Regions from separate parts of the Bacillus sp. TL12 genome, predicted to be linked through region 4. Evidence: riboswitches for the same ligand, from Rfam matches in the RefSeq annotation. Region 4 holds a riboswitch; each other region holds the start of a gene.
What was found. Region 4 has a riboswitch for S-adenosylmethionine ahead of LOK41_RS12180 (MetQ/NlpA family ABC transporter substrate-binding protein). Riboswitches for the same ligand answer to the same signal wherever they lie in the genome.

Region 1 (7,821 bases), on a different contig from region 4:
TAATTCTGGACGTCGATCAGCAAAGACAGGAATTCCCTTACGCACTTCCTTAATTTTTTCTAACTCTAAATTCCCATGCAAAATAGACTCTTCTTCTCCTGCTTCTGCTACAATTTCTCCCCATGGATTAACAATAAGAGAATGTCCAGCAAATACATTATTTGGATCCTCTCCTGCTCTATTGCATGCAACCACATAACATTGATTTTCAACTGCTCTCGCTTGAAGAAGTAAACGCCAATGAGCTAAGCGAACAAGTGGCCATTCTGCTACAACGAATAATACATTTACCCCTTTTACAGTATGAACACGCATCCATTCTGGAAAACGAATATCATAACAAATGACACCACCGCACTGTACACCATCCAATGTAAATTCTCCTGTTTCATCACCTGCTATTAAATAGTTATGTTCATTCATCAACTGGAACAAATGAACCTTACTATACTCACTTTGTAGTTTTCCTTCACGATTCACTGTATACATCGTATTCGTAACACCATGCTTTGTTTGCTTCGCAATAGAACCACCGACAATATTCACACCATATTGCTGTGCCCAATCTGAAAGAAGTTGCTTTGTTTGAATCCCATCCCCATCTGCAATTTCCGGCAATCTCTCCAAATCATAACCAGTCGTCCAAAGTTCTGGTAATACGATAACGTCCGGTTTTCCTTGCATCGCCTCTTCTATTTTTTTCTTTGCATTTTCAATATTTATTTTTACATTACCAAAAGCAATATCCATTTGAATACATGCGACTTTCACTTTATCCACCCCATCTTCAATTATTTTTTCTTTACAAAAACTTAGAAAGGTTATATCATTTGTCACTAGAATTGTAACAACTTTCAAAAGAGGTGGAAAGTATGAAATATTTTCAACCTTCCGAGATTGTAACATCATTACCAACGCAATTTTTCGCTTCACTTGTTGCAAAAGTTAACAAAGTCGTCGAAGCAGGGCACGATGTTATCAATCTAGGTCAAGGTAATCCAGATCAACCAACACCGCCGCATATCGTAACAGCTTTACAACGTGCAGCAGAAAAAGCAGTTCATCACAAATACCCCCCATTTCGCGGACATGAAAGCTTAAAAAAAGCCGTTGCGACATTCTATGAACGTGAATACGGAGTCAAAATAAACCCTAAAACAGAAGTCGCTATTTTATTTGGTGGTAAAGCTGGGCTGGTTGAATTGCCGCTTTGTTTTACAAACCCTGGTGACACAATACTTGTACCTGATCCAGGATATCCTGACTATTTATCAGGCGTCGCTTTAGCGAAAGCAAAGTTTGAGACGATGCCATTATTAGCAGAAAATGACTTTTTACCGGATTACACTAAAATCAATGATTCTATTGCCAAACAAGCTAAAATGATGTTTTTAAATTATCCTAATAATCCAACTGGTGCTATTGCATCAAAAGAATTTTTTGAAGAAACAATATCATTTGCAAATGAAAATGATATTTTAGTAGTTCACGACTTCGCTTATGGAGCAATTGGTTTTGACGGCAACAAACCAACTAGCTTCTTACAAGTAGACGGTGCAAAAGATGTTGGCATTGAAATTTATACACTATCAAAAACATTTAATATGGCTGGTTGGCGAATCGCCTTTGCAATTGGTAACGAAAGCGTCATTGAAACGATTAATTTATTGCAAGATCATATGTATGTTAGTATATTTGGCGCTGTACAAGAGGCTGCTAGCGTTGCATTATTAAGCTCACAATCTTGTGTAACAGAGCTAGTTGATCGATATGAATCTAGAAGAAATGCACTTATTTCAGTATGTCATTCAATCGGTTGGAATGTACTCGCACCAAAAGGCTCTTTTTTTGCTTGGCTTCCTGTTCCAGCAGGTCTTTCATCTGAGGAGTTTGCTGATATATTATTAGAACAAGCTCATGTAGCTGTCGCACCTGGAGTCGGATTCGGCGAACACGGTGAAGGTTACGTTCGGGTCGGATTATTACATACAGAAGAACGGTTACAAGAAGCAGTTCAGCGAATTGATAAATTAAAAATTTTCAAAAAACCATTGACACCATAAAAAAACTCTGTCAAAATTCAGATATCGAAAAAATTTAAACATTTCTAAATACTTCTTATCAAGAGCAGGTGGAGGGACGAGCCCGACGAAACCCGGCAACCGATCTACAATTGTAGGCACGGTGCTAATTCTCGCAGCATTACGCTGACAGATAAGGAGCTGGTTGTAAAAAAACCTCTCCTTAGCTGAGAGGTTTTTTTATTTAACTAGGAGGTTATGAAAATGAGCGGAATAACAGCAACTTATTTAATTCATGATGATTCTCATAATTTAAACCAAAAAGCGGAGCAAATCGCTCTCGGTTTGACAATTGGTTCATGGACTCATTTACCACACTTATTACAAGAACAATTAAAACAACATAAAGGCCACGTCATTCATGTTGAAAAATTAGAAGAACAAGAACATGTAAATGTGTACCTTGGAAAAAAAGTAACGCGTGGACTCATTAAAATTCATTATCCATCATTAAATTTCAGCCCTGATTTACCGGCCATTTTAACAACAACATTTGGAAAATTATCATTAGATGGCGAAATTAAATTGATTGATTTAACATTTTCAGATGACTTAAAAAAGCATTTCCCTGGTCCTAGATTCGGTATTGAAGGAATTCGAAATCTCTTACATATTCATGACCGTCCACTTCTAATGAGTATTTTCAAAGGAATGATTGGACGCAATATCGGATATTTAAAAACCCAGCTACGCGATCAAGCAATTGGCGGTGTAGATATTGTAAAAGATGATGAGATTTTATTTGAAAACTCATTAACGCCACTTACGAAACGAATTCATACTGGAAAAGAAGTATTACAATCTGTATACGAAACATATGGTCATAAGACTTTATATGCAGTGAATTTAACGGGACGCACATATGACCTTAAGGAAAACGCAAAACGCGCTGCACATGCTGGTGCAGATATTCTTCTGTTCAATGTATTCTCGTATGGATTAGATGTATTACAATCTCTTGTGGAAGATAATGATATATCCATTCCAATTATGGCTCATCCTGCTGTAAGCGGTGCATACGCTTCATCGGAATTATATGGCCTTTCTTATCCATTGCTACTTGGAAAGCTACTTCGTTATGCTGGTGCAGATTTTTCTTTATTTCCATCACCATACGGCAGTGTTGCATTAGATAAAAACGAAACTCTTCTTATTACAAATGCATTAACTGAACAAGATCAATCTTTAAAACAAAGCTTCCCTGTTCCATCGGCTGGCATCCATCCTGGTTTTGTTCCATTTATCCTTCGTGATTTTGGTAAGGAGGTTGTCATTAATGCAGGTGGTGGTATTCACGGTCATCCAAGCGGTGCACAAGGCGGAGGAAAAGCGTTCCGAGCAGCAATTGATGCTACTTTGCAAGGAACACCATTACATGAAGTCGGTAACACTGATTTACATGTTGCACTGCAATTATGGGGAAACCCATCTGGCGAGGTGAAACTATGAACCTTCAGATTTTTTGTGACTTCGATGGTACGATTACGAACAATGATAATATCATTGCCATTATGGAGAAATTCGCTCCACCAGAATCTGAGGAGATAAAACGAAGGATATTATCACAAGATCTTTCTATTCAAGAAGGAGTCTCACAACTTTTTAAATTATTACCAACAACTTTGCATGATAATATCATCAAGTTTCTAAAAGAAACGGCTAATATACGCACTGGTTTTGAAGAGTTTTTGCAGTTTATAAATGAACATAACATTTCTTTTTATATTATTTCTGGAGGAATGGATTTCTTCGTTCATCCCCTCTTAGAAGGGCTCGTTCCGGAAAACCGAATTTATTGCAATACAACTGATTTTTCTGAAGAATACATCAAAGTAAAATGGCCACACCCTTGCGATGAACATTGTAATTATAACTGCGGCCTTTGTAAATCAACATTAATTCGACAGCTTAGTTGTAAAGATGCTTTTCATATTGTAATAGGTGACTCCATCACAGATTTACAAGCAGCTAAACAAGCTGATAAAGTATTCGCCCGGGATTTTCTTATTACAAAATGTGAAGAACACCATATTCCTTACACACCATTTGAAACGTTTTATGATATTCAAACTGAATTACGGCACTTGTTGGAGGTAAAGCTATGAAACAACTTTTTCATCAATGGCATAACCTAAGTGAACTAAAAAAAGAATTAACCAGTCGCAACTGGTTTCCAGCAACAAGTGGAAATATTTCTATAAAAGTAAATCACGAACCACTTACTTTTCTTATCTCAGCAAGCGGGAAGGATAAAACAAAAACAACACCTGATGATTTCCTATTAGTTGATTATCAAGGAAAACCTGTCTTAGATACCGATTTACGTCCTTCTGCCGAAACCATATTGCATACGCATATTTACAATCATACAAATGCTGGTTGCGTCCTGCATGTCCATACAACTGATAATAATGTCATCACAAATTTATATAAGGAAGAAGTTATTCTTCGTAACCAAGAAATTATTAAAGCTCTTGATATTTGGGAAGAAGGTGCAACCATTCACATTCCAATTATTGAAAATGATGCCCACATCCCTTCACTTGGAGAGAAATTCAAGAAGCACATCCATGAAGATTCAGGAGCTATATTAATCCGAAACCACGGTATTACCGTTTGGGGAAAAGATAGCTTTGACACAAAGAAACGATTAGAAGCATATGAGTTTTTATTCCAATTTCATATAAAACTATTATCAATTCAGGGAGGCGTTTCACATGGCGCAAATTCGTATTCATGAAATAAATACCCGCATTGAAAATGAAGTAGAAGTGAAGCAATTTTTACAAGGAGAAGGCGTTTTATATGAGAAATGGGATATTTCAAAACTTCCTGCTCATTTAAAAGAAAACTACTCCTTAACTGATGAAGACAAAAAAGAAGTTTTAACAATATTCTCTAAAGAAATTGCTGATGTTTCAGAGCGTCGAGGTTATAAAGCACATGATGTTATTTCCCTTTCAAATGCAACACCTAACCTCGATGAGTTATTAATTAACTTTAAACAAGAACATCATCATACAGACGATGAAGTTCGTTTTATTGTCAGTGGGCATGGCATCTTTGCCATCCAAGACAAAGATGGTCGCTTCTTCGATGTTGAACTTGAACCTGGTGATTTAATCTCTGTACCTGAAAATGCAAGACATTATTTCACATTACAAGATGATCGCCAAGTTGTAGCCATTCGTATCTTTGTTACAACGGAAGGCTGGGTTCCTATTTACCCCGCTATTCGCGGGCAGTAAGTTCTCCACTCAAGCTTGAGAGAGAAACAAGGAAGATAGGCGGGAGATCAACTGCCCATAAAAGCCTGATTGGTGAGGGCTCATAATCAGTGGGGGATAAAGCCCCCCACTGATTAAAGCTTCACTTTACTAAGGTAGTTAGTTGAATAAAAGGAATTGGACCCCCTTTTCCTTCCTTTTATTCACTCTACATATATACATCCTCCTATGGAACAGGCTTATTTCAAAAATATGAAATAAGCCTGCTTTTTTATTTTCTCCCGCCTCGCAGATTCATCACCTAGAATAAATGATCCCCTTATTTTTTCTTTTTCCATTTTATCAAGTATATTTATCAATAATTTTTGAACATTTTTTGAACTTTTTTCTGAAAATTCTGTTTAAATTGTGTTATAATACAAATAATAGAAAATGTATCGAAAAAACTGTAAAAGAGGGGGAAGAACATGAATTTAATTATAGCACTTATACTTGGGGTTACTTGTGGAGCTATTCCTGCTATTCTCGGTGCAATTATGGAGGAATTAGAAATTGGTATGTTAGGTTTTGTCGCATCTTCTGTAAGCGCTTTACTTTTTGGCTTGTACGGTGCTATTCCTGTCGCTATTCTCTTTTCATTATATATATTACGTCATGCTCGCACAAAGCAATTCAATCGAAACCATATGGCCCAAATCATTCCATTTCCAATTGAACGCTCTCGTCGTGCTTCAAGCTTATAATCTCATTATTATATCCTCACAATATATCTACTTTAATACAGCCTACCCTTGTCAAATTTAGCTTCCAATTCCAAAAAACATTTTAAACATAATAAAAAAGTCCTCATTTGAGGACTTTTTTATTTATTAGCTTCCAAAAACTGAAATAGTTCTTGTAAATGGAGAGCATCTTCTCCATAACTAACAGATACATAACATACTCCATCAATTTCAGCATGCATATAAAGAGCGATACCTTCACGGTCATACTTTAAAGCTAAATAAAATTCCATTTCTTCTAGCATTTTCTTTGATGTTCGAATAACATAATGGCCATTCTCATCACGTCCATATTCAAATGTTGGCTCAAAATCATATTTTTGTTTAAATGCTGCTTGTTGTTTATCATTAATCGGCATACAAGTTGTACGCTGCACAGCATCAATCATTCCATCAAATGTTTCTAAATTCATCATATTACCCCCTTATGTATTTTTTATATAATACTTGTGTTCCACTATCTTCCTCTCCCGCTTCTATTAATTGTTCATATAAGTCTTTCGCGAGGGTTAAACCTGGTACAGGTAATTCTAACTTTTCAGCCTCATCTAATGCAATCTTCATGTCCTTCATGAAGTGTTTTACATAAAACCCTGGCGCAAAGTCCTCCTTTAGCATACGCGGAGCTAAATTACTTAATGACCAACTACCAGCTGCTCCAGTTGAAATACTTTTTAATACTTTATCTGGATCTAATCCCGCTTTCTTTGCATACGCTACCGCTTCACAAACTCCTATCATATTAGAAGCGATCGCAATTTGATTACACATTTTTGTATGCTGTCCACTTCCTGCTGACCCTTGTAATTGAATATTTTCTCCTAACTTCTCAAATAACGGCAAACAAGCTTCATATACTTCTTGATCTCCACCAATCATAATAGCCAGTCTACCTTCTTTTGCACCAATATCTCCTCCCGATACTGGCGCATCTAAAGTATGTACATTTTTTGTTTTTCCATTTTCATATATACGTTTTGCTAACGTTGGTGTCGATGTTGTAAAATCAATTGTAATTGTCCCTTCATTTGCATGTTCCAGAATTCCCTCTGTTCCAAAATAAATTTCTTCTACATCATGCGGATATCCTACCATCGTCATAACAACATCTACATTCTTTACTAATTCTTTTGGCGAATTACACCAATGCGCTCCTTCTTTTAATAAAGAAGTTGCTTTTTCTTTCGTACGGTTATATACATATACTGTATAACCACTTTGTAATAAATGATGTACCATACTTTTCCCCATAACACCTGTACCTATAAAACCAATTGACGAAATTACTTGTTTCATCCACTCATCCCCTTTGTTCTAATAAGTCACTTACCATTTTTCGAAATTCCTTATTGAAATCATCATTTATACTATTTTGTACATTTGAAAATAAGATAACAAACGTTCCCTTATCTTTATTAAAATTATTAAATGTATTCCAACCAGCTACTACACCATGATTATGAAAATAATCAGGATAAATATAAAAACTAAATGCATACTTTTTTTCTGCTGAAGGCATAAACATTGCTTGTATACTTTGCAGTGAAAGAAGTTTTCCATTTATAATTGCTTCATCTAATTTCTTCATATCCCCAACTGTAGTATACATCTCACCGCAGCCATATAGCCAGTTCATTGCTAATTTTGGAGCTGGTACAAGTATATTATTTTCCTTTTTGTACCCTTTCGTGAAATATCTCTCTCCTAGCGCCATATTCCCCATACCTGACT
Region 2 (7,821 bases), on a different contig from region 4:
TTATGTATGTATTAAGTTTTTTATTTGTAAAACTCAATCAGAATCAATCACCGGTACACAAAAAAATCAAAACTCTAGAAAATTTCTATTGGAAAAAGGAGCATGATAGCTCCTTTTTCATGTTGAATCTTGTAAAGATACGAAAAAAGTATCTTTAATAGTTTTTCTGATTCTATAATTCTGCGACGAATGATTAAAAAATCGTTTGTTTTTTAATACCCTCCGCCCCAGCAGCTGCATCCAACAATAATTAATAAAATAAATAAAACAACTAATAAAGCAAATCCTCCGCCAAAACCGCAAGAACCACCGTGACTCATATTTTCTCCTCCTTTTAGTATAAAACCAATGGATAATTGATCGTTTATTAACGGGTTCGTATTATACAGTATGTATCTATGTAATTTTGGAGCATGTCTTGGATAAATTAAAAAAAGCACTCCGCGAGTGCCTAAATTTTATCCGAATAACATTGAGAAACTTACAATGGATACCAAAACCCTTTGAAAACATTTAATTTCAAATAAATGGCAAGTAATAAAATTATAATACCAATAATGAGCCCTATATAGTCCTCTTGTTTTGCCTTTGTTGTAAAATACCATGTTCGTTTCTCTTTTTTTCCGAATCCTCGTAAATCCATCGCATTTGAAACGGTATCGATTCGCTCTAAAGATTGAGTAACAAGTGGCCCAAAAATGAGTACCCGGTTTTTAATACGTTCCCAAAAATTCGCTTCTCCTCTTTCAAATGGTACACCTCTTGCTTCTTGAGCCTGTTTAATCAATTTGTATTCCGCTTGTATATTCGGTATGTAACGGAGTGCAATGTTTATTGCATAGGCAATCTTATACGGTAAACCAATTTTATATAGGCTGCTAGCAAACTCACTTGGATGTGTCGTGTATATAAAAATAAGTGTAAATGGTAATAACGTAAAATATTTTAACGAAAGCGTAAGAGCATAAAAAAGCGTTTCGAATGTAATAGTAGCGTATCCAACATGCAAGAATGCTGTACTTGTACCAGTTATCTCAGATCCATGGGTTGGTGTAATCAATAAAATCATCGCTGAATTTAACATACTAAATGTGAAAATGACACTAAATATAATTACAACTTTTTTTACCGGGATTTTAGCGATCACTAACCCAAAACAACCAACGAAAAACAAGCATAATAAAATACGAAAATCAAAAAATATGAATGTAAGAGTCATCCAGATTATAAATAACAACAACTTAATTGCGCCGTCCATACGATGAAAATATGTATGATTTTCTATATAGAATAAACCTGATTTACTCATAATCCCCCCTCCTTTTTTTCTCCATATACATTTGTACAAAAACTTCTGGAAAAGGGAATTTACTCAATTTTGCCAATGTAGTTAGCGAACTTTCCTGTAAATTAGCTTGCTGCAATACTTCGCTATTTGCTAATACGATTAGAACAGTATCATCAGCAAGTATTCTTCCTTGATGAAGAACAACTGCACGGTCTGTATATTCTAAAGCTAAGTTCATATCATGTGTAATAAAGATAAATGATATTCCTTGTGTTGCTAATACACTTATACAAGACATAAATTGTTTATAATGAAAATAATCTTGTCCTGCAGTTGGCTCGTCTAAGATGATGAGCTTCGGATTCATTGTTAAAACTGATGCAATGGTAAGCCTCTTTTTTTGCCCGTAGCTTAACACTTGAATCGGCCAATTTCGAAATGGATATAGCCCGCAAATTTGCAACGCCTCTTCCACTCGTTTATGTATTTCTGAGCTAGAAGCCTTCTGTAATTTTAATGAAAAAGCAACCTCATCCCAAACAATAGATTGTGTAATCATGTGATTAGGATTTTGCATAACGTAAGATATCACTTCTCCACGCTTCCGAATAGACCATGAAGTTATATTATCATTATCAAGTACAATTTTTCCTTTCTGTGCTTTGTTCATTCCAGTTAATAAATGTGCAAATGTAGATTTACCTGCACCATTATGTCCTAATAATGCTACAATTTCTCCTCTTTGTATGGAGAGTGTTAGGTCCCTCAATGTAAAACCATTGTGAGAATATGAAAATGAAATGTTTTCTATTTTACATAGGATTTCTTTTTTTTGTTGTTTTTTACACGTAGTAGAATTTAACATCCATTGCTTAACCGCTTTATTCAACCTCTCATGATTTAAACTTCCAATTGGATATAATTCTTCATCTAAAATATTCATTTTTATGTTTTTTAATGCTTCAATATATACAGGTTCTCTTAATCCTATTTCTTGTAGCATGTTTGTTTGTAAAATCCTTTTTGGTGAATCGATTGCTACAATTTCTCCGTCGTCTATTAATATGATTTTATCTAGGTCTAATTTTAATATCTCCTCTATTCTATGCTCAATAATAACGATTGTTTTATTTAATTGTTGATGTACATTTTGAATAAGTTCTACTGTTTTTAAACTACTTATTGGGTCTAAATTTGCTAATGGCTCATCGAATAGTAATATGTCGGCATCTGTCGTTAGTAGACCAGCAAGAGAAACAGTTTGTTTTTGGCCACCAGATAATTCATGTGGGCTTCGTGAATGAAATGTATGCATCTGAACTTTCTGCAAAGAGTCCATAACAACAGCCTTCATTTTTTTCTGTTCTACGCAATCATTTTCTAACGAAAATGCAACATCTTCCCCTACAGTTAACCCAATAAACTGGGAATCTTGATCTTGCAAAATAGTTCCTACAAGCTTACTTTGCTCAAAAATACTACTTTTTCGTGGATCCTTACCACATATTGAAATGTTCCCAGTACTTGATCCCTCATAGGAAAAAGGGATTAGCCCATTTATACAATGGGCCAATGTAGATTTTCCTGATCCACTTCGACCAGCAATCAATACTTTTTCACCTGGATAAATATGGAGTGTAATATTCTTTAAAGTAGGTTCTGTCACTTGTTGATATTGAAATGTAAATTGTTCAAAGGAAATAATCGGCTTCATTGTGCTATCCCTACTTTTCAATTTTTAAATGTGTATGTTTTTTATTTGCTTTCGCTAATCCAAGTGTAATTGGTAAACCAAGGATTAAGAAAACAAGGGCATCTGCAATCGTTGCACCAAATACTTGAATAACAATTTTATCTAAAGGCTCTCCCATCACGATAATATCGAAAGCGCCTGCAAATATAATTGCAATAACAATCCCAAGTAAACCTGTTACAGCAAAATATGTAATATCTCGATTATGGAATGTTCCATTTTTCACACTGAAACTTGCTCGTTTTTGTACAAGTCCCATCGTATATCCAATAATGCCTGAGCTAAGTACCCATCCCCACCATATTCCCCATCCAGCGATAGTATCTGTTACTGTATGACCAATAAGACCAATCAAAAGTCCTGCAAATGGACCGAAAATTGCACCAAAAATTGTTAATATAACCAGAGCAGGTTTTATAAATGTGTTTGGGGCAATTGAAAGTCCCCATAAACCTAATACACCATATATTGCAGAACCGATCCCAATTGCTACGACTAATTTTGTAGATAATTTGTTCATATGAATTCTCCTCTCATTCTAGTTAGTTTCTATTAGTCCTATGTGAAAAATCATTGAATTATGAACATTCACTTCCTTTCTCCCTAATAAAAAATGACCTCTGTTATAAGAGGCCATTTGTATATGAAATATATGATTCCCTTATCTTTCAAAAGACAATATGTCCTTTGTGGAATTAGCACCTTCCTATTTGTATGAATAAATAGGAGTTGCTGAGGTTTCATCGGGCCGTTCCCTCCACCTCTCTGGATAAGTATTCGTTTGTAATTTGTATTATTTCATTAACGTAAATTAATTTTAATATTTTTCTTACTATTTCCACTTTTGTGTAAAATAGATAAAGTGAAACTTTAATCAGTGGGGGGTTTCCTCATCCCCCACTGATTATTAGTTGAACCAATCGGGCCTTTACGGGCAGTTTATCTCCCACCTAACTTCTTTGCTCCCGCCGAATTTTGAGGTGGGAGTATTACTGCCCGTTAGTGCGGGATGAATAAAACATTGTATTCTTATCGGAATTATGGAATAATTGATGTAACAAAGCGAGCTAACGGGAGGAATTGAACATGAAAGTAATCGGATTAATTGGTGGATTAAGCTGGGAATCAACATCTCTTTATTATAAACATATTAATACGCTAACTTTATCTCAGTATAATCATAATGCGAAGCTTGTTCTTTATAGCATGGATTTTGGTGAAGTGACAAATTTATTACAAAATCAACAATATGAAGAAGTGCAAAATCAACTCGTTCAAGTAGCTCAAAAAGTAGAACACTCCGGTGCAGATTGTATACTTATGTGTTCAAATACAGTACACCAATTTGCGGAAGAAGTAGAAAAAGCAATCTCTATCCCACTTCTTCATATTGGCGATGTAAGCGCTGAAGAAATTGTTGAACATAATGTGAAACGGATTGGTTTGCTTGGAACAAAACAAACAATGGAACAAGATTTTTATAAAACGAGACTAGCTAATTATGGTATTGAAACAATTATTCCCGAAGAAGATGAACGAAATTTCATTCATCATGTCATTCTCCACGAATTAAGTAAAGGTATTATTTCAAAGCAATCCAAAGACCATTTCTTACAAATTATTCAAAATCTCATTAAAAACGGGGCAGAAGGAATTTTATTAGGATGTACAGAAATACCGTTACTCATTTCACAACAAGATCTTTCTATCCCTGTATTTGACACTGCTTTTTTACATGCCAAAATTGCAGTACAATTCGCTGGCTAATCAAAAAAAGAAGCTATCTTACAAGGTAGTAAGATAGCTTCTTTTCTTTGCTGCTACTCTATGTGAAATGGAAATTAATCTCTATTATAAAGACCCGGTTATAGATGGCATAGCTGAATGAGAAGTACCTTGCTCACTTTGAAACATAGGTAAATAAATAGTAACGGATGTTCCTACTCCTACCTCACTCATAATACTAATTCTTCCTTGATGACTTTCAATAATTTTATAACTGAGCATTAACCCAATGCCAGTTCCTTTTTCTTTCGTACTATAAAAAGGTTCACCAAGCCTTTTTATTCTTTCTTCAGGGATTCCTACGCCCTCATCCACTATATTAATAATAACTTCCTTACATTCTGATTTTTTCACAGAAATGGAGATTTTCCCTCCATCTGGCATAGCTTCAATTGAGTTTTGCAAAATATTAATAAAAACTTGTTTTAATTGATTTTCACAGCAATCTATTATTAATTCCTTTAATTCTATATGCAGATCAATTTGAATATTGGTCATGATTGCCTTTGTATTAATTAACGAAACGACATTTCTTAATATCGAACAAATATTTTTCTTTTCAGTTGGAATGACATCAGTCTTTGCAATTGATAAAAACTCATGAAGGATAGATTCAATTCGCTCAATTTCTGACAGCATAAGATCGAAATATTTATCTTGATCTTCTTGATTAATTTGAAAGAGTTGAATAAATCCTTTAATCACTGTCAGTGGATTTCGAACTTCATGTGCTACCCCAGCAGCTAACTGTCCAATTGCTGCAAGTGTATCTGATTTATTCAATAACTCTTCAGTCTTTTTCCGCTCAGTAATATCTCGAACAATTATCATAATCTTATCTTGTAAAAGTGATAAACACCTAGCTTCAAAGAAACTAATACTCCCTTTAAGTGTTAACGGATATTCAACAATAACTGTAGATTCTTTTTGTTGTACTTGGTGAATCGCTTCTCGAAATTGCTGTGCTACAGGTGATGGCAAGACTTCATAAAACTTTTTCCCCATAAACGATTCAGCAGGTACGTAAAACTTAGATGGTGAACCAGCTTTATAATCTATAATTGTTCCATCAGCCTCGGTTAAAAAACACAAATCAGGTAATGCTTTGAAAATAAGCTCTAGCTCAGATGTTTGTTGCTTTAATTGTTCTTCAATTCCTTTTCGATGCGTAATATCAACTCCAACTGCCCAATAACTATAACCAGGTACTGGAAAATGTTCTGAGATGTTTGACCACATGATTGTTTTTATTTCTCCATTTTTGCATGTTAATTTCATTTCCCAATCTCGAAAACTTTTTCCACGCACCGAAAATTTCTTTTGAATGTGTCTGCGATAACTTTCATCCGGATATAGCAATTCAAGTGCTTTTGGATTTTCAATAATCTCTTCTGCAGCATAACCTGTTACAAGCTCACATTCCCGGTTCCATAATATAAAATTTCCATCTTTATCAAGAGCATCAACCATAATGGGCATATTTTGTAAGATTGTATGTAACTGTTCTTCTTTTTTAGAAAGTAAATGTATATTTTTTGTTTGATTTTGAAGTTTATCCATTGCACTATCTACAATGAGGTTTGAAAGCATTTCGAAGTATTTTTGACAAGTACGGATGTCCTTTTTTATTGAACAAGCAACAAATGATCCAAGATGTTGCTCATATAAAAAAAACGGAATTTCAATCTTTGTAAGTTCTATATTTTTTTCTCGATTCATACCAAATGAAAAAATACATTCCATATTTTGATCAAGAAGTTGATGTGAAATATTTGTTAATTTATAAAATTGTTCTGCCATGGTTTCTATTGTGTTCACGTCAATGAGTTCCAATAGCCGAGCATTCATTCTCTTTCCACCTCTATATGTAAAATTAATACCATTTTTTACTCACGCTTCTCCATTATACGAATAATGTTCTCATAGGTATATAGCAAGAGCATAATTATTCAAATAAATTTTATTTTTCAATAAAAAAACATTCCCAACATTCTATAATTCCTTTCATATCAATATATTAAAATTGAAATATTCACAAAATATTCATAAACATTTTTAAAAACATATACAATTATTCCAATATATTCTATAAAATGAAAAGTAATAAGGTATTCTATGAATCTCATAGAATACCTTACCCCTAATAAAAAATAAAAAAGAATCCTTGATGGATTCTTTTTTATTTTTTTACCATGACATATTGATAAAGAGCATGTGCCACTCCATGTTCTTCATTCGACAGTGTTTCATAATCACAAATCTGCTTCATTTCGTCTACTGCATTTCCCATTGCGATAGATATCTTTGCCTTTTCCATCATAGAAATATCATTTAGACCGTCACCTATTGCAACAGTATTTTCTACTGGAATATTAAGATGTTCCGCTAAAGTATATAAACCATTGCCCTTTTGAGCGTCACAATGATTAATCTCTACATTATGCCAATATGAAGCAGTAATTGCTAGCTCTGTATTATGTTGAAAATGCATTTTTAACTTTTTTAATTTCTCAATATCATAGGAAAATGGTAAAAGTTTATGCACAAAAATCTCTTCTTCTAATATTGATTTACAACTTTTTATTATATGAAACGCTGTATGCTCAAGGTACAACGCTGCAATAGTTTCAAGCTCATCTTGATTAATATCTTTGTTTGACTTTTTTATCCATTCTATTTCATGATTCACGCTCTCTTCACCATATGCCGGAACGTATACTCCCCTGTCTGTATACAGTTGATAATACATACGATTTCGTTCTAGATACTCGACAATTTCGAGTGCTTGTGTATTTCGAATTGGGTATCTCTTCATCATTTTTTGATCCACATAAATAAGAGCTCCATTTTCTGCGATAATAGGGCATTGTAAATTAGCTTCCAGTAGTAGGCGCTCAATATCTACAATAGAGCGCCCTGTACAAATCGCCACTACATGCCCCTGCTCCTGACATTTTCGAATCGCTTCTGCATTTTCTTTACTAATTATTTTATT
Region 3 (7,821 bases), on a different contig from region 4:
CTGTATCGGAAAAAGATGAGCGTGACATAGACATCGAGTCAAATCAATTACAGTTTATTGCGGATCGCACAAAACTTGTTTTTATGGATGATAAGTTGACTGTTGATTTACATGAATCAGGAGGACATTTTCAACTGAAAAGTCCAAGTCAATTTTATAATCCAAATATGAAACTTCATATTCGAGTATAATTTATTCAGAGGGAGCAAATTGTATGCTCCTTTTTCTTATGCAATTTTTCATGTAATGAAATGTACATATGATTGAATTTTCTGTATAATTTTCTATGCGGAGGGGATACGCATGAGAAGATGGGGAATTGAATTATTACTTTTAAGTGTTGTTATGATTTGGGGTGTCAATTATACAATTGGAAAATACGGACTCGTAGAATTTACAGCAATTGAGTTTACTGCGCTCCGTATGATTGCAGCAGCACCGCTATTATTATTACTTACATTTTATATTGAAAAGTCATTGCATATGGAATTAAGGGATATACCAAGGCTTATTGTAGTTAGTGTGGTGGGAATCGTGCTGTATCAAACATTATTTATGGAGACCATCAAATATACATCCGCTACGAACGCTTCCTTACTCATTTCTATTTCACCTATTTTCACAACAATGTTTGCGATTTTTTTGAAACAAGAGAAGTTTTCCCAGCGGAAGTTAGTTGGTTCTATGATAGCTTGCATCGGTGCGGCCCTTGTTTTATTAGCTGGGCATTCACTTGCTGGTTCTTTTTATGGAAATGGAATTGGACTCATTACATCGATATGCTGGGGGCTCTATCCAGTTTTAGCAGGACCACTGATTAGAAAATATTCAGCACTTCGCGTAACTGCATGGTCAGCAGTTGTTGGAGCGATTCCACTCGCTATACTGAGCGGATGGCATATTTTTTCATTGCCGTTTCAAATTGAACAAGGAATGACATGGTTTGCGCTATTGTATTCTATTTTCTTTGTCACAGTATTTGGCTTAGTTATGTGGTATATTGGAGTTCAAAAAATTGGGGCCTCTCATACAATGGTGTATATGTATATTACGCCATTTGTTGCAGTTGTATTTGCGGCGGTATGGGCGAAGGAATATATTTCGCTGCAACAAATAATCGGCGGAGGGATTATTTTTCTCGGTTTATGGTTTGTGAAATCTGAAAAGTTTGAAACGCAGTCAATTGCGCCAGAACATATATCAAAATAGGAAAACAGATCAGTTATGATCTGCTTTCCTATTTTTTTATTTTGGGCAGAAATATAAGGAACAAAATAGCAGTAATAAGTGGAAGTAAGTTGAGAAAAGGTATGCGAAACAGCGCAATGAGAATAATACCAGGGAGAAGGACACCGAGGACAGCATAGAAAATGCTATGTTTTTTTGTGTACCAATATAACGAGAGTCCTATAAGTGCAGGGATAATGAGGTGGATGAGAGCCATTAAAAAATAAATCATGGGAGGCCTCCTTTAAAAGATATTAAAAGCTTTCTTTTTAGATGGGAGAGAGAATCCCCTCATGGATAGAAGCGGTCAGTGCCATTTTTCGCCCCCATGCCATGTGAGAACAGAAAGAGGGAACGAGTAGAGGTCTCTTTATGTTTCCGAGGCCGTGGTTTATATGTTGAAAAACTAAAACGTGTATATATACATCATATCCATATGTTTATAGATTGATATCACTTTTTTGTAAATCTATGAAAAAATGTTTGAAAAAAAGTCATAAATTGCGTCTGTCTTCAAACTAGAAATCTTGTATAATATTATTTCTGAAAAATATTTTAACAACATAAGTGTAGTGTTTATGTTGTTTTTCTTTTAAATGTAACAGATAAAGTGAAACTTTAATCAGTGGGGAGGATTGATCCCCTACCTAGCTTCCTTGTTTTTGCTGAATTTTGAGGTGGGAGACTTACTGCCCGTTAATGCGGGGTAAAGTCTGATGATATGTAAATAAGATGATAAAGGAGAACTACATGATTAGTATGTCATTAAGGTCATTTAAAATTCAAATGTATTATTTGCTAGGCGCAATGCCATTAGGATGGGCGATGACACCTTTTTCTGCTCACTTTTTAGGTGTAGGGATTGGTTTACTCGTTAGTATGTATTGTGTTTGGATTTTAGGAAGACGTATCGAAAAGCTTGGAGATAGTATTGTAAAAAAGAGTAAAGCACCAACACTTGGTATGATTAATCGCTTTGCAGCGGCAATTCTCGGTGCAATTATTATGTATGAGATTGAACATCATATGGTTATGTGGGCGTTTGCTGTTGGAATTATGGGTGGTTATTTCTTAATTGTTATTAATTTAGGGTATTACAGCATGAAAGATGCGAGGAAATAGATAAGTACAAAAACCAAAAAAACTTTTCTTTTAGGTGGGAGAGAGCGTCCGACCATGGATAGAAGCGGTCAGTGCCATTTTTCGCCCCATGCCGTGTGTGAAAACAAAGGGAGCAAGTGAGAGGGAAATCCACTTTTATTTTTGAAGCCGTGATGTGTATGTTGGGAAATCAAAATATATAAATTTCCCCTCCTGGTATACTCCTTTTCTTTTTGAGTAGGGAGAGAGCGTCCGGCGATGTGTAGAAGCGGTCAATGCTTTTTTTGCTCCATGCCGTGTGTTAAAGCAAAGGGAGCAAGTGGGTAGGAAGTTTGCATTAGGAGTACCACGAAAGTAAAAGAAAGAAGCTTACGTTTTTATCGTAAGCTTCTTTTTTATTGTAAGTATGTGTAACCAGCAAAGTCGCATGGGTTTTGTCGGTGAGTACGCGATCCTTTTAGGTTACAACATGCTTATTCATATGAGTAAAGGTCATTCAGACAGTAAAGGTTTAAATTAAGCGATTGGACCGCCCAATTTGATAATATCTTCAGAAACATTCTCGAATTTCTTGAAGTTTTCTTTGAATTCATTTGCAAGTTCGATTGCTTTTGCTTTGTAAGCTGCTTTATCAGCCCATGTTTGTTCAGGCATTAATACTTCATCAGGTACACCTGGTACATGATGTGGTACTTCAAGACCGAAGATGTCATGTTTCGCTGTTTCAGCTTTATCAAGCTCGCCGTTTAATGCTGATTGTACCATTGCGCGAGTGTAACCTAAGTTCATACGTTTTCCAACGCCGTATTCGCCGCCAGTCCAGCCAGTGTTTACTAAGAATACTTTCGCATCATGTTTCTCAATCTTTTCACCAAGCATTTCAGCATAGCGAGATGCATCAAGTGGTAAGAATGGAGAACCGAAGCAAGTTGAGAATGTTGCTTGCGGAGATGTTACGCCGCGCTCAGTTCCAGCTAATTTACTAGTGTAACCGCTTAAGAAATGGTACATAGCTTGCTCTTTATTTAATTTACTGATTGGAGGTAATACTCCAGATGCATCAGCAGTTAAGAAAATAATTGTATTTGGATGTCCTGCAACACTTGGTACTACGATATTATCAATCGCATCAATTGGGTATGCAGCACGTGTATTTTCTGTTAATGTAGTATCATTATAATCTGCAATACGTGTTTGATTATCAATTACAACATTCTCAAGCACTGATCCAAATGTAATTGCATCAAAAATTTGAGGCTCTTTCTCATGAGAAAGGTTAATACATTTCGCGTAGCAACCGCCTTCAATATTGAATACGCCATTATCAGACCAACCGTGTTCATCGTCACCAATTAATTTACGGTGTGGATCAGCAGATAGCGTTGTTTTACCTGTTCCAGATAAACCGAAGAATAAAGCAACATCGCCTTCTTCACCTACGTTTGCAGAGCAGTGCATAGATAAAATATCTTGTTCTGGGAGTAAGAAGTTCATGATAGAGAAGATTGATTTTTTCATTTCTCCAGCGTATTCCGTACCACCGATTAATACGATGCGTTTTTCAAATGAAACCATGATAAATGCTTCAGAGTTTGTGCCGTCAATCTCTGGATCTGCTTTAAAGCTTGGTGCAGAAACAATTGTGAATTCAGATTCATGATTTGCTAATTCTTCTTCAGTTGGACGAATAAATAATTGATGTACAAATAAATTGTGCCATGCATATTCGTTAATAACTTGTAATGGAAGACGATAGTTGCGATCAGCACCAGCGAATCCTTTAAATACGAATAATTCGTCTTTTTCCTTTAAGTATTCTAATACTTTTGTATATAATTTATTAAAATGTTCTTCAGAAATCGGTTGGTTTACAGATCCCCAAGCGATTTTATCTGCAACCGATGCTTCTTTCACAATAAATTTATCTTTAGGAGAACGTCCTGTATACTTTCCTGTAGAAGCAGAGACGGCACCAGTAGAAGTTAATTTTCCTTCATTTCTCATTAGTACTTTTTCCACTAATTGTGGAACGCTTAGTTGAACCTGTGCATTGCTTCCGTTCAGTAATTCGTGTAATCCAATTTGGACATTCACAGTACTCATATTTATATACCATCCTTTTCATTTTAATGAAATATTTCTCGTAATCCCCACCAAGAGTATAACACAATCATATAAATAATGTATACTATTTATTTATTTTTGTTTGTGTGAATGTATAATTTTCCTATTAATATTTTATTCGACATAAAGTGAAACTTCCATCCGTATGTTTTTCACGGATGGTTAGCCCTCACCAATCGGGCATTTACGGGCAGTTATTACATATATCTTCTTTGTTCTTTCAAAATTTTTTTGGGGTGGGATATTACTGCCCGTTAATGCGGGGAGAAATGCGAAAAACTTGTAGGAATATGTGAATATTAATTGACAAATGAATATCATTTCTTTAGTATAGGTTGGGACGGATACTCTCTTATCCCGAGCTGGCGGAGGGACAGGCCCGATGAAGCCCGGCAACCTCACTTGTATTGGTAAAAACAAGTGAATAGGTGCTAAAACCTGTGCGAGGCGAAAGGTCTCGAACGATAAGAGCGAAGGGCAAAAAGCAGTATGCAAGTAGCAAATTAAACCTTTTCTCTATAAATAGGAAAGGTTTTTCTTTATGCTTGTGTGGGAGAATAAATGAATGTCGCAGTTTGTGGCAAATTAAGGATGAGTTCCGTACAATATATACAATTACTGTAGGGAGGTTTACCACATGACAAAACAACGTCATCTGTTCACATCTGAGTCTGTAACTGAAGGACATCCAGATAAAATTTGTGACCAAATTTCTGATTCAATTTTAGACGCGATCTTAGCAAAAGACGCAAACGCACGTGTAGCTTGTGAAACAACAGTAACAACTGGTTTAGTATTGGTAGCGGGGGAAATTACGACTTCTACTTATGTAGATATTCCAAAAATCGTTCGTGAAACAATCCAAGGAATCGGTTACACTCGTGCAAAATACGGATTCGATGCAGAAACTTGTGCAGTTTTAACATCTATCGATGAGCAATCTGCTGACATCGCTATGGGTGTTGACCAAGCGTTAGAAGCACGTGAAGGTCAAATGACTGACGCTGAGATTGAGGCAATCGGTGCAGGGGACCAAGGTTTAATGTTTGGTTTCGCATGTAATGAAACAAAAGAATTAATGCCACTTCCAATCTCACTTGCTCACAAATTAGCTCGTCGTTTAACGGAAGTACGTAAAGATGAAACATTAGAATATTTACGTCCAGACGGTAAAACGCAAGTTACAGTTGAGTATGATGAAAATGGTAAACCAGTACGCATCGATACAATTGTAATTTCAACGCAGCATCACCCAGAAGCTACGTGGGAACAAATCGATCGTGACTTAAAAGAGCATGTAATCAAAGCTGTCGTACCAGCAGAATTAATGGATGAGGAAACAAAATTCTTCATTAACCCAACTGGCCGCTTCGTAATCGGTGGACCACAAGGGGATGCTGGTTTAACAGGACGTAAAATTATCGTTGATACTTACGGTGGATACGCTCGTCACGGCGGCGGTGCATTCTCTGGTAAAGATGCAACAAAAGTTGACCGTTCTGCAGCGTACGCAGCTCGTTATGTTGCGAAAAACATCGTAGCAGCTGGTCTTGCTGACAAAGCAGAAGTACAACTTGCATACGCAATCGGTGTAGCACAACCAGTATCAATTTCAGTTGATACATTCGGCACTGGTAAAGTATCTGAAGAAGTACTAGTAGAACTAGTTCGTAACAACTTCGATCTTCGCCCAGCTGGCATTATCAAAATGTTAGACTTACGTCGCCCAATTTACAAACAAACAGCAGCTTACGGCCACTTCGGACGTACTGATGTAGACCTTTCATGGGAACGTACAGACAAAGCGGCAGCTTTAAAAGAGCAAGCTGGTCTATAATATAAGAAGAAAAAGCTTTGCGCGAAGGCGCAAAGCTTTTTTTATTGTATGGATTTTCTATTTACATGTAGATTGGCTAATTCCACTGCACATAATTATGGAATCAAATTTAGGAAGCTAACCAAGCAGAGTGTAGATTTTTTGCGAAACAATGCCATCAACCTTTCTTTTGACGCGCTTTTTCAGCACAAAATGCACTGCATAGCAAAAAGAGCGTCGCGAATCTCCAGCCACCGATTGCTGAATAAGGAACAGCATCCTTTAACGCCATCCCGGCACTGATGGAAGCGACAAATAGAAGGATAAATACGGTTGTGAGTTTTTGATAAAGTTCCATGGATAAACCTCCTATGAAAAAATTATTTCGTATCAGATTGTTTCGAACGATCCCAAGTCCATTGAAATAAGTAGGCGAGTACGAGAGGGCTTGCTGTACTTGTTAAGTATGTGTGGTCAGAACTATCTGACATTTTGGCAGATAATTTTAAAACATCGATATCCCATCCATAGGCAATGAGTTGGCAAAGGTTTAGAAGAATGAGAAATGGGATAATTGGCATATGTCGCCTTATAGTGTTAAATAGCACTCGAATCATAAAGCTCCCTTTTTATGGTTATATATACTAATATTGTATCATAATGCTTTATCCGTTCACTACATAATTATGTAAGTGTGATGTACTTCATATTTGATAGATTTTCTATCCGATATGATAAAATTATGAGTAGTTCATAAGAAGGAGCGAATAAAAATGAGCGTTATAGAGCATAAAAAACAAGCGCCAAAAAAAGTGCGCTGCAAAATTATTACGGTCTCTGATACACGTACAGAAGAGACAGATAAGAGCGGTAAGTTATTAAAAGAATTATTAGTAGAAGCAGGACATACGGTAACTGCTTATGAAATTATAAAAGATGATAAAGAAGATATTAGGCAAGCTGTATTATCTGGCTATCACCAAGAAGATGTTGACGTTATCTTAACAAACGGCGGAACAGGCATTACGAAGCGTGATGTGACAATTGAAGCCGTTTCAGCATTATTAGATAAGGAAATCGTTGGATTTGGTGAACTGTTTCGAATGATTAGCTACTTAGAAGATATCGGTAGCGCTGCAATGCTAAGTAGAGCGATTGGTGGAACAATAGGGAGAAAAGTTGTCTTTTCGATGCCTGGTTCTAGCGGAGCGGTTCGTCTTGCGATGAATAAATTGATTTTACCTGAGCTTGGACACATTACATTTGAGCTGCATCGCCAATGAAAAAAATAGCAGGAATTGTATTGGCAGGTGGTATGTCGAGGCGCTTTGGTGAGCCAAAAGCCTTAGCAAGCTGGCAAGGACATACTTTTATCGAACACATTGTTCAGGTCATGCAGACTACCGTGCAAGATGTAGTTGTCGTTAGCGTTAGTCATCCTGATATAAGAGAAAGAATTGTTACTTTAGTAGACGTTCCTGTTATAGAAGATATTCCTTCCTATAAAGGAGATGGACCGCTTGCGGGGATTGTATCAGGAATGGAGCATATAA
Region 4 (7,821 bases):
GTTCAAAGCCAAGTTTACAATCATCAATCCTTGACGTGTTACCAAACGGGACATTTATCTCCGTACAAGAAACACATTATGACTGGTATCTTATCTCTCACAACGGAAAAACAGGATACGTCAAAAAGGAATTTGTATCGAATCGTTCACAACCATCCGTTAAAGGCATTACTATACAAAATAATTCTTACTATGTTGCAACTCCTAAATTAAGAGTACGAAGTGGTGCAGGAACAAATACTACTGTTATTGGCTCTTTACAAAATGGAACACAAATACAAGTAGTAGGTAAAGTAGGTTCGTGGTATAAGATTCGTTTTGGCTCTGGATATGGGTATGTTGCACAGCAGTATGTATTACAAAATAAACAACAAGAAAAGTCAGTCTCACCTTCTATACCTGCTGTTTTTAAATTCCCAACACAAGGACAAGTTAGCTCAAACTTTGAAGTTAGATGGGGCCAAATGCATTATGGTGTCGACTTTACGGCAACTGGAGATATGCCAATTCGTGCTGCAGCTACTGGAAAAGTTATCAAATCTTACTATTCTAGCAGCTACGGAAACGTCGTATTCGTCACTCATTACATAAAAGGAAAATTATATACAACTGTTTATGCGCACATGAAAAACCGATCTGTCCAAGTCGGAGATCGCGTTCAAGCTGGACAACTGTTAGGTCAGATGGGGGATACGGGTCATTCAACTGGGCAACATCTTCATTTTGAATTACATAACGGGGAATGGAATTTTGAAAAAACAAATGCAGTTGATCCACCCCCTTACTTAGTTAGGTAGGTAACATCTTATGCTACGTAATATTCCGTTACTCATTGAGTATCTAGCTTTTTTCGGCCTGATCTGTTGTTTCCTTATTTATGATACCAATATATATTTTTTAAGTGTTCTCATCTTATTGGTAAGCTGTGAGATATTACTAGAAGTATTTAAAATACGATTCAAAAAACGCATTTCTCATTTATATACATCACTCATTATAATCGTTTGTCTAATCATTAATTTAAAGATTGATGGTCTATTTATATCAAGTATGTTTCCAGTATTTTTTATAGGCATTCTTCTTATTGTATCCCAGTATATCTACGTACCTGAACATAACAAAAAAGAAGATATAGAAACCAAAATTGTATAGTCTTTTCTAACATATATATCCATGTAAAAACCACTTTTGAAATATGATTCAAAAGTGGTTTTCTCTGCATAAAGTATTTCGCTTTATAACTCCATACTGTTTAAAATATCTTTTAAAGCCTTTAACTCTTCGACCATCAATGTGACACCTTTTCCCATCTTGTCATGCTCTGGTGCCCAATCACGCAGGTCATATTTCGGCTCTTTTCCGTTCCAACTGATTAAATTGAGTTCTTTATTCCAGCCTTTAGGTGACTGTGATATAGCTCCAAAAGTTTCTTTAATATCAAATTTAATTTCTGCCACGATTGTTCCTCCTTTAACATATATATTCCCTAATTGACTCTCCTACATTCTCTCATATGTGATATCGATAGAGCTAATTTTCTGCATAAAAACTATCGTCAGCGGATTCTTATTTTTGTCGTTATTTATTGCACAATCGATATATTTGATAAAGCACCGATAAAAAGTCATTTACCCTTTCACAACACTCCTCCTCGATATTTTCTATTCCCCGCACACCTCAAAAAGGACTTCGATATACACGGAAGTCCTTTTCACACTTACCGTTTATCAATTTTCGCAGCAATTCTATTCCCAATAAATTGCACAGATTGAACAAGGATGACAAGCATAAGTACCGTAACAACCATAACATCTGTTTGGAAGCGATAATATCCAAAGCGGATTGCTAAGTCCCCAACACCGCCGCCTCCGACAACCCCTGCCATAGCGGAGTAAGAAATAAAACTTACCGTTAAAACGGTTAAACTTAATACAAGGCCCGAACGCGCTTCAACAAGTAGCACTTTCCACACGATTTGCAGCGGTGACGCCCCCATTGCCTCAGCGGCTTCAATCACTCCTTTTGGAACTTCGCGCAGCGCTTGCTCTACGAGTCTCGCAAAATATGGAATAGCTGCTACTGATAAAGGAATCGTTGCGGCAATTGGACCAATTGTAGTTCCTAATAGAGCTCTTGTAAGTGGTACTAGTGCAACTAGTAAAATGATAAATGGAAATGAACGAATAATATTTACAATGCCGTTTAAAATACGATGAACTATATTTTGTTCCAAAATTTGTCCTTTGCTAGTAAAATATAAAATTACCCCTAAAGGAATACCTAAAATAATTGCTGCTCCAACTGACAGTCCAACCATTAATAATGTTTGTAAAAGTGATGTCCAAATCTCTGGAAGGAGCGGGATAACATTATTGAACATGTGCAATGCCCCTCTCTTGCTCTACTCCTAATAAGAGTTTCGCAATTTCTGTTGTTGGTTTTAAATGTTGGTCGCGTAAGTGGAATGATTCAACAACTTCTCCTTCTTCCATTACCGCGACTTTATTACAAATTTGTTTAATGACATTCATTTCATGCGTTACAATTACGATTGTAACTCCTAACTCTTTATTTATCTTTTGTAAAAATTGCAAAATAGATCGTGTCGTTTTCGGGTCGAGTGCCGATGTCGGTTCATCACAAAGTAATACCTTAGGATCATTTGCTAATGCACGAGCAATCGCAACACGCTGTTTTTGTCCACCGCTTAGTTGTGAAGGAAAATGATGTGCTTTATCACTTAAACCAACGATCTCCAAGCATTCACTTACACGTTTTTCTTTCTCTTCTTTTGAAACGGATTTTAATTCTAATGGCAAAGCAATATTATCCGATACACTTTTATTATGAAGAAGATGAAAGTGTTGAAAAATCATCCCGATTGACTGTCTGGCTGCTCGTAATTCTTTCTTTGATAGCTTTGTTAAGTCTTCACCATTTACAATCACCGAACCAGAATCCGGCTTTTCCAGTAAATTCATTGTACGTAATAACGTAGACTTTCCCGCTCCACTTAAGCCAGCAATTCCATATATATCATGTTCTTCAATTTGCAAAGATACTGATTTTACACCGTGAAATAAACCTTCTTTCGTCTGAAACGTTTTATTGATATCACGAAGCGTTATCATGTTCACTCACTCCTTTTCAATTGATTTATAAGCATCGTCTGCTAGTAATGAGAGTGTTACATCATCCATTGGTGGATTGTGCAAACCAGCGCGAACATTTAAATAATACCGGTGCAGTGGATTCTTTTCAGATAAACTTTTTGCTCCCACAATTCTCATTGCCTTATCAACAATTGATATCGCCGCATTCGTCGCAATATATTTCGCTGCTGCTAATTCTGCTTGCAGGGATTGTTTATCTTCCGCCTCACCATATTTTTTCGCAACTTGGTATAAAAAAGTACGAGCTTGCAAGAGTTCGAGTTCTAATTCGCCTACTAATCTTCTAACGTTTGGAAGCAAACTGATTGGATGGTTTAAACTATTCGGTTGATATGATTTTGCAAAATCAACCGCATAATTTCTTGCGGCCTGTGCAATTCCTAAATAGCATGCTGGTATATGAAGTAACCATCCAATTCCTTTTGGTTTCGCCTTCGAACCTTTTATATCTGTAAAAAATTTATCTGGGATTTCAACATTCTGCAGTACAAGATCATGGCTAGCGGTTCCACGCATCGCAACACTATCCCAAGTCTCTTCAATTAACACACCCTTTTCATGTCTTGGGATTACAAATTCTCCGATCTCATCTCGCCCTTCAATACTCGCTGAGATGATGAAATAATCAAGTACAGGTGCCATCGTTGTAAAAGTCTTTCTTCCGTTTATAATCCACTTATCGCCTTTTTGGACAGCGAGCGTTTCTGGCTTTCCTCCCCGCGTTGGGCTCCCTGTCTTTGGTTCAGTTGCTGCCCGGTTAAAAAGAGCGCCTTTTTTTACTTCTTCACAAAACCACGTAAACATCTCAGGTTTCCATGAGCGATTTTCCGCAAGTTCTTTCACTATTCCAAGATGCCAACCGATTGATAAAGCTGTTGCCCCGTCTCCCTCTGCAATCTTTTCTTGAAATAAAACAAAATCATACAATGAAATGGCCTTTCCTCCGACATCTTTTGGTAATGTTAACTTCGTATAACCGATATTCTGCAACTCTTTAATATTTTCAAAAGGAAAAGATCCGAGTTCACTCAGTTGATGTTCCCTTCCTGCAAATTGCGGAATTAATGCCTTTATCTTCTCCAATACGAGAACTTGTTCTTCTGTTTCTATAAATGATAATGTCATATCAAGATCTCCTTTACTTTAAGTAATCAGGAAGCACAAATCCTTCAAATTGTTCTTCAGATTGAATCATCTTTTTAAATTCTGGTGAATGGTACGCTTCCATTAAGTCTTTCGCAAATTGTTTTTCTTTATCTTCATCACGAACCGTAACAATAATTCTATGTTGCGGAGGTGTTTTTTCTAATTCCAATGCTTCTTTTAACTTATGTCCAGATGAAATGACAAGGTTTCCGTTAATAATGCCGTAATCTAAATCTTTCATAGCTCTTGGTATTTGTGGTGATTCAAGTGGCACTAATTTGAAATCTTTCTTTTTAAACGTTATGTCTTTTTCAGAGATTGTTAAAATATTTACATTTTCTTTTAATTTCACCCAGCCAATCCCTTCTAAAATACGTAATGCTCGTTCTAGATTAACTGGATCATTTGGTACCCCAATCTTCATTCCATCTTTCAAATCATCTAATGATTTATGTTTTTCAGAGTATACACCTTGAGGTGCTGATGGAACTTGAATAATACTTGAAATTTTCGCATTATTTTCTTTTGCGTAAGACTTCATAAAAGCAGTACTTTGAAATATATTTGCATCAATATCCTTATTCGTTAACGCTGGATTTGTTTCGTTTGGTGAATTAAACTCAACAATTTTAATTTTATATCCCTTTTTTTCTAAATACGGTTGTACTGCTTTTTTCACTTGATCGCTATATGGACCAGGTGTAAACCCTAAACGAATCTCTTTTTGATCGCCCCCTGATGTCTGCGTACAACCAGTAATGATAAATAAACTACATACAATACTTACAAGTGCAAAAAATAATCGCTTCATCCTTTCTCCTCCTATTAAAAAACAACCTTACATATAAAAGAAGGTTGTCATTTCTTTTCCTTCTTATCTACTCGGAATTAGCACCTTTTTATTACAAATAGGTTGCTGAAGTTTCATCGGGCCGTTCCCTCCACTTCTCTCGATAAGATTATATTTGATTATGCTCTCTATTGTGTCACTATTCCGATGAAAATACAAGGTTTTTATTTTAAAATTTTTCAATAATTTGTAAATATATAGAAACCCTAACCCATCTTTATATAAAAAAGGATAGACTCCGTAGAACCACTCTACCTTTGTCTATCCTTTTCTTTATTTTTTAATCACCTTTCAAAATACGTAAAGGTAACGATGCGACATACCCAATATAAGAACATAATTCTTTAAAGAAAAATGGAATTTCTGTATCTAATGTTTTATATGCTGACGTTGGCGTTGGTGATGCATATGCATCCATCCCAATATGCTTCGCTATTTTCATCGCTCGCTTCATATGAAGAGGATCACTTACAATCGTGTATGTATGTAAGCCATTATCAATTCCAACCTGTTTCGCATTCTTTAAATTATCTTCTGTAAAACGCGACTGTGTTTCAATTAATATATCTTCATCCTTTACATTATGCTTTAATGCATACGCTTTCGCAGTACGTGCTTCTTCCTGCTCTGCTTCAAATTTCGTACCACCTGTAAAAATAATTTTTTTAATACTTCCATTCTTATACAAAGAAATCGCATGATTGATTCTTTCACGAAATACAGGAGATGGTTTTCCGTTCCAAGAAGCCGCCCCTAGTACAACAGCAGCATCTGTATCTACCTCGTCCGTTTTAAAGCGATAATTCCAAATATCGTAAGCTGCATAACTTACAAATAGAATGATAGAACTAACCATGAGCAAGAACACCTGCAAGACTCTTCTTTTTTTACTTTTCTTATTTTGTTTCATTTGTACTGGCCCCCGTGCATTATCCATACTTCTAAAAAATAATCTATTTTAAATCATTATATTTGAGTTCATTTGAAAGAAGGCACTTTTCTCAACAATTGATTGGTGCTATAAAGGGTTTTCATTCAAATAGAGGATTTTTAATTTACTATTTTTTGTGGTTCATATTTTATGAATTTGATTTATGTACAAAATTTCTTATGCAACTCTATTGTAACGAATTTCTTCACAGAAGGGAATGATGAAACAAAAGTATATAAAAGAAGTAATCATTTTGTAAGAAAAAAAGAAGGGATTTTTCTATTTTCATAGAAATGCACCTCTTTTTTCTATCTATTTTATAATCCAATATTTCATATGCTGTTCTTCCAGTACACATTTGAATCCTGTTTTTTCTAAAACCTTACTTGAGGCAATATTACTCTTGAAACAATCTGCTTTAATGATTTGCACCTCATTAGTCTGCTGTAGCCATTCAACGAAAGCTTTTGCCATTTCAGTTGCATAGCCATTCCCTTGATATTCTGGCACAATACTATATCCAATCTCTACTGTACCCATTGAATCAGGTGCACCTTTACAACCCATATCACCAATAATCACATTATCTTCCTTATGAATAATGAGGCCACTCCACTTACTTTGCTCCGGATTTTTTCGTAAACCTTCCGCAATCCACGATAAAATATCTTTATAATCAGGCATGGGCCATTCTAAAGATATTTTATATGGTATGATTTCTTGCAGCTCTCCTCTTCCTTTTATCGTTGCCTCAACAAACTCTAATGTAAAGGGAATCATCTTCAGTCTCTTTGTTTCAATATTTACCATGTATACCTCCTATTTATACAAATCCATTTTTTTCAGTAGTTGTTCTTTCACAACTGGCCACTCACTCGAAATGATGCTATATACAACCGCATCCCTGACATAGCCACTCGGCAACTTTCTTTCATTTCTTAGTACACCTTCTTTTACCGCACCAAGCCTTTCAATTGCGCGCTGTGCTTTTTCATTGCGCAAATCTGTCTTTATTTGCACACGCAGCATTTGCAATTCTTCAAACGCATATTGTAATAATATGTACTTACATTCGGTATTGATACTTGTTCGTTGTACACTCGGATGATACCAAGTTTGGCCAAGTTCAACCGTTTTGTTATCATTGGAAATACTATACAAACGTGTACTCCCTACAACTTCATTCGTTTTTTGATCTATCACAACAAATGGTAAATCCGTTCCCCTTATATAACGTTTTACTGCCGTTTCAACATATCGCTCCATATCTTGATAGCTTTCCATTTTAAATATTAAATACGTCCATATTTCCTTATTTCCTTCCACAATTGAAAACAATTTTTCTACATCATTTGCACCCATTAATCGTAACATTGCTCTTTCATTTACTATTTCCATAAAAAAATCCCCTTTTCTATGTATATAGCTATATTATAGTTTGCCGCTCAGTATATATCAAAATATTCAAAATATCATTTTCTACCACTTTAAATCCAATCATACAGAAAAAAAAGACTCCCCTTTATAACGCAAGTGAGCCTTTTTCACCTCTCAAAGTAAAATATAGAGAATATATTTAATCCCTTTTCTCCAAATTATTATTTTTGTGCTCTAAAATTTTTTCTAACAAATTTTCAATAGATTGCAATCTCAATTTAATTTGAAGTCCGATCGTAATGATACTAAATATAATTCCTCCCAACATTCCAAACAACAAAGAA

Region 1: another riboswitch for S-adenosylmethionine. It lies ahead of mtnW (2,3-diketo-5-methylthiopentyl-1-phosphate enolase); the one in region 4 lies ahead of LOK41_RS12180 (MetQ/NlpA family ABC transporter substrate-binding protein).
Region 2: another riboswitch for S-adenosylmethionine. It lies ahead of LOK41_RS13290 (ECF-type riboflavin transporter substrate-binding protein); the one in region 4 lies ahead of LOK41_RS12180 (MetQ/NlpA family ABC transporter substrate-binding protein).
Region 3: another riboswitch for S-adenosylmethionine. It lies ahead of metK (methionine adenosyltransferase); the one in region 4 lies ahead of LOK41_RS12180 (MetQ/NlpA family ABC transporter substrate-binding protein).

Annotation. Positions count from the first base shown of each region.
Region 1 covers NZ_JAJJBY010000026.1:9,251-17,071, forward strand. The annotation lists gene LOK41_RS20005 (carbon-nitrogen family hydrolase) at 1-858, opposite strand, end outside; gene LOK41_RS20010 (pyridoxal phosphate-dependent aminotransferase) at 873-2,063, shown strand; SAM riboswitch class I at 2,116-2,221, shown strand; gene mtnW (2,3-diketo-5-methylthiopentyl-1-phosphate enolase) at 2,286-3,530, shown strand; gene LOK41_RS20020 (2-hydroxy-3-keto-5-methylthiopentenyl-1-phosphate phosphatase) at 3,527-4,186, shown strand; gene LOK41_RS20025 (methylthioribulose 1-phosphate dehydratase) at 4,183-4,821, shown strand; gene LOK41_RS20030 (1,2-dihydroxy-3-keto-5-methylthiopentene dioxygenase) at 4,799-5,329, shown strand; gene LOK41_RS20035 (hypothetical protein) at 5,776-6,051, shown strand; gene LOK41_RS20040 (DUF3909 family protein) at 6,171-6,503, opposite strand; gene LOK41_RS20045 (NAD(P)-dependent oxidoreductase) at 6,508-7,386, opposite strand; gene LOK41_RS20050 (serine hydrolase domain-containing protein) at 7,391-7,821, opposite strand, start outside.
Region 2 covers NZ_JAJJBY010000012.1:6,744-14,564, reverse strand. The annotation lists gene LOK41_RS13305 (YjcZ family sporulation protein) at 213-320, opposite strand; gene LOK41_RS13300 (energy-coupling factor transporter transmembrane component T family protein) at 482-1,309, opposite strand; gene LOK41_RS13295 (ABC transporter ATP-binding protein) at 1,302-3,002, opposite strand; gene LOK41_RS13290 (ECF-type riboflavin transporter substrate-binding protein) at 3,013-3,561, opposite strand; SAM riboswitch class I at 3,700-3,817, opposite strand; gene LOK41_RS13285 (aspartate/glutamate racemase family protein) at 4,128-4,808, shown strand; gene LOK41_RS13280 (PAS domain-containing sensor histidine kinase) at 4,893-6,674, opposite strand; gene LOK41_RS13275 (Cof-type HAD-IIB family hydrolase) at 7,006-7,821, opposite strand, start outside.
Region 3 covers NZ_JAJJBY010000002.1:111,291-119,111, forward strand. The annotation lists gene LOK41_RS02520 (iron-sulfur cluster biosynthesis family protein) at 1-191, shown strand, start outside; gene LOK41_RS02525 (DMT family transporter) at 304-1,209, shown strand; gene LOK41_RS02530 (hypothetical protein) at 1,238-1,459, opposite strand; gene LOK41_RS02535 (ATP synthase subunit I) at 1,978-2,349, shown strand; gene pckA (phosphoenolpyruvate carboxykinase (ATP)) at 2,845-4,431, opposite strand; SAM riboswitch class I at 4,802-4,923, shown strand; gene metK (methionine adenosyltransferase) at 5,090-6,289, shown strand; gene LOK41_RS02550 (hypothetical protein) at 6,447-6,626, opposite strand; gene LOK41_RS02555 (hypothetical protein) at 6,649-6,885, opposite strand; gene LOK41_RS02560 (MogA/MoaB family molybdenum cofactor biosynthesis protein) at 7,042-7,551, shown strand; gene mobA (molybdenum cofactor guanylyltransferase) at 7,548-7,821, shown strand, end outside.
Region 4 covers NZ_JAJJBY010000010.1:131,686-139,506, reverse strand. The annotation lists gene LOK41_RS12205 (SH3 domain-containing protein) at 1-797, shown strand, start outside; gene LOK41_RS12200 (YdbC family protein) at 1,236-1,457, opposite strand; gene LOK41_RS12195 (methionine ABC transporter permease) at 1,718-2,380, opposite strand; gene LOK41_RS12190 (methionine ABC transporter ATP-binding protein) at 2,370-3,131, opposite strand; gene LOK41_RS12185 (acyl-CoA dehydrogenase family protein) at 3,138-4,298, opposite strand; gene LOK41_RS12180 (MetQ/NlpA family ABC transporter substrate-binding protein) at 4,312-5,130, opposite strand; SAM riboswitch class I at 5,191-5,279, opposite strand; gene LOK41_RS12175 (YdcF family protein) at 5,450-6,079, opposite strand; gene LOK41_RS12170 (GNAT family N-acetyltransferase) at 6,413-6,910, opposite strand; gene LOK41_RS12165 (GNAT family N-acetyltransferase) at 6,920-7,498, opposite strand.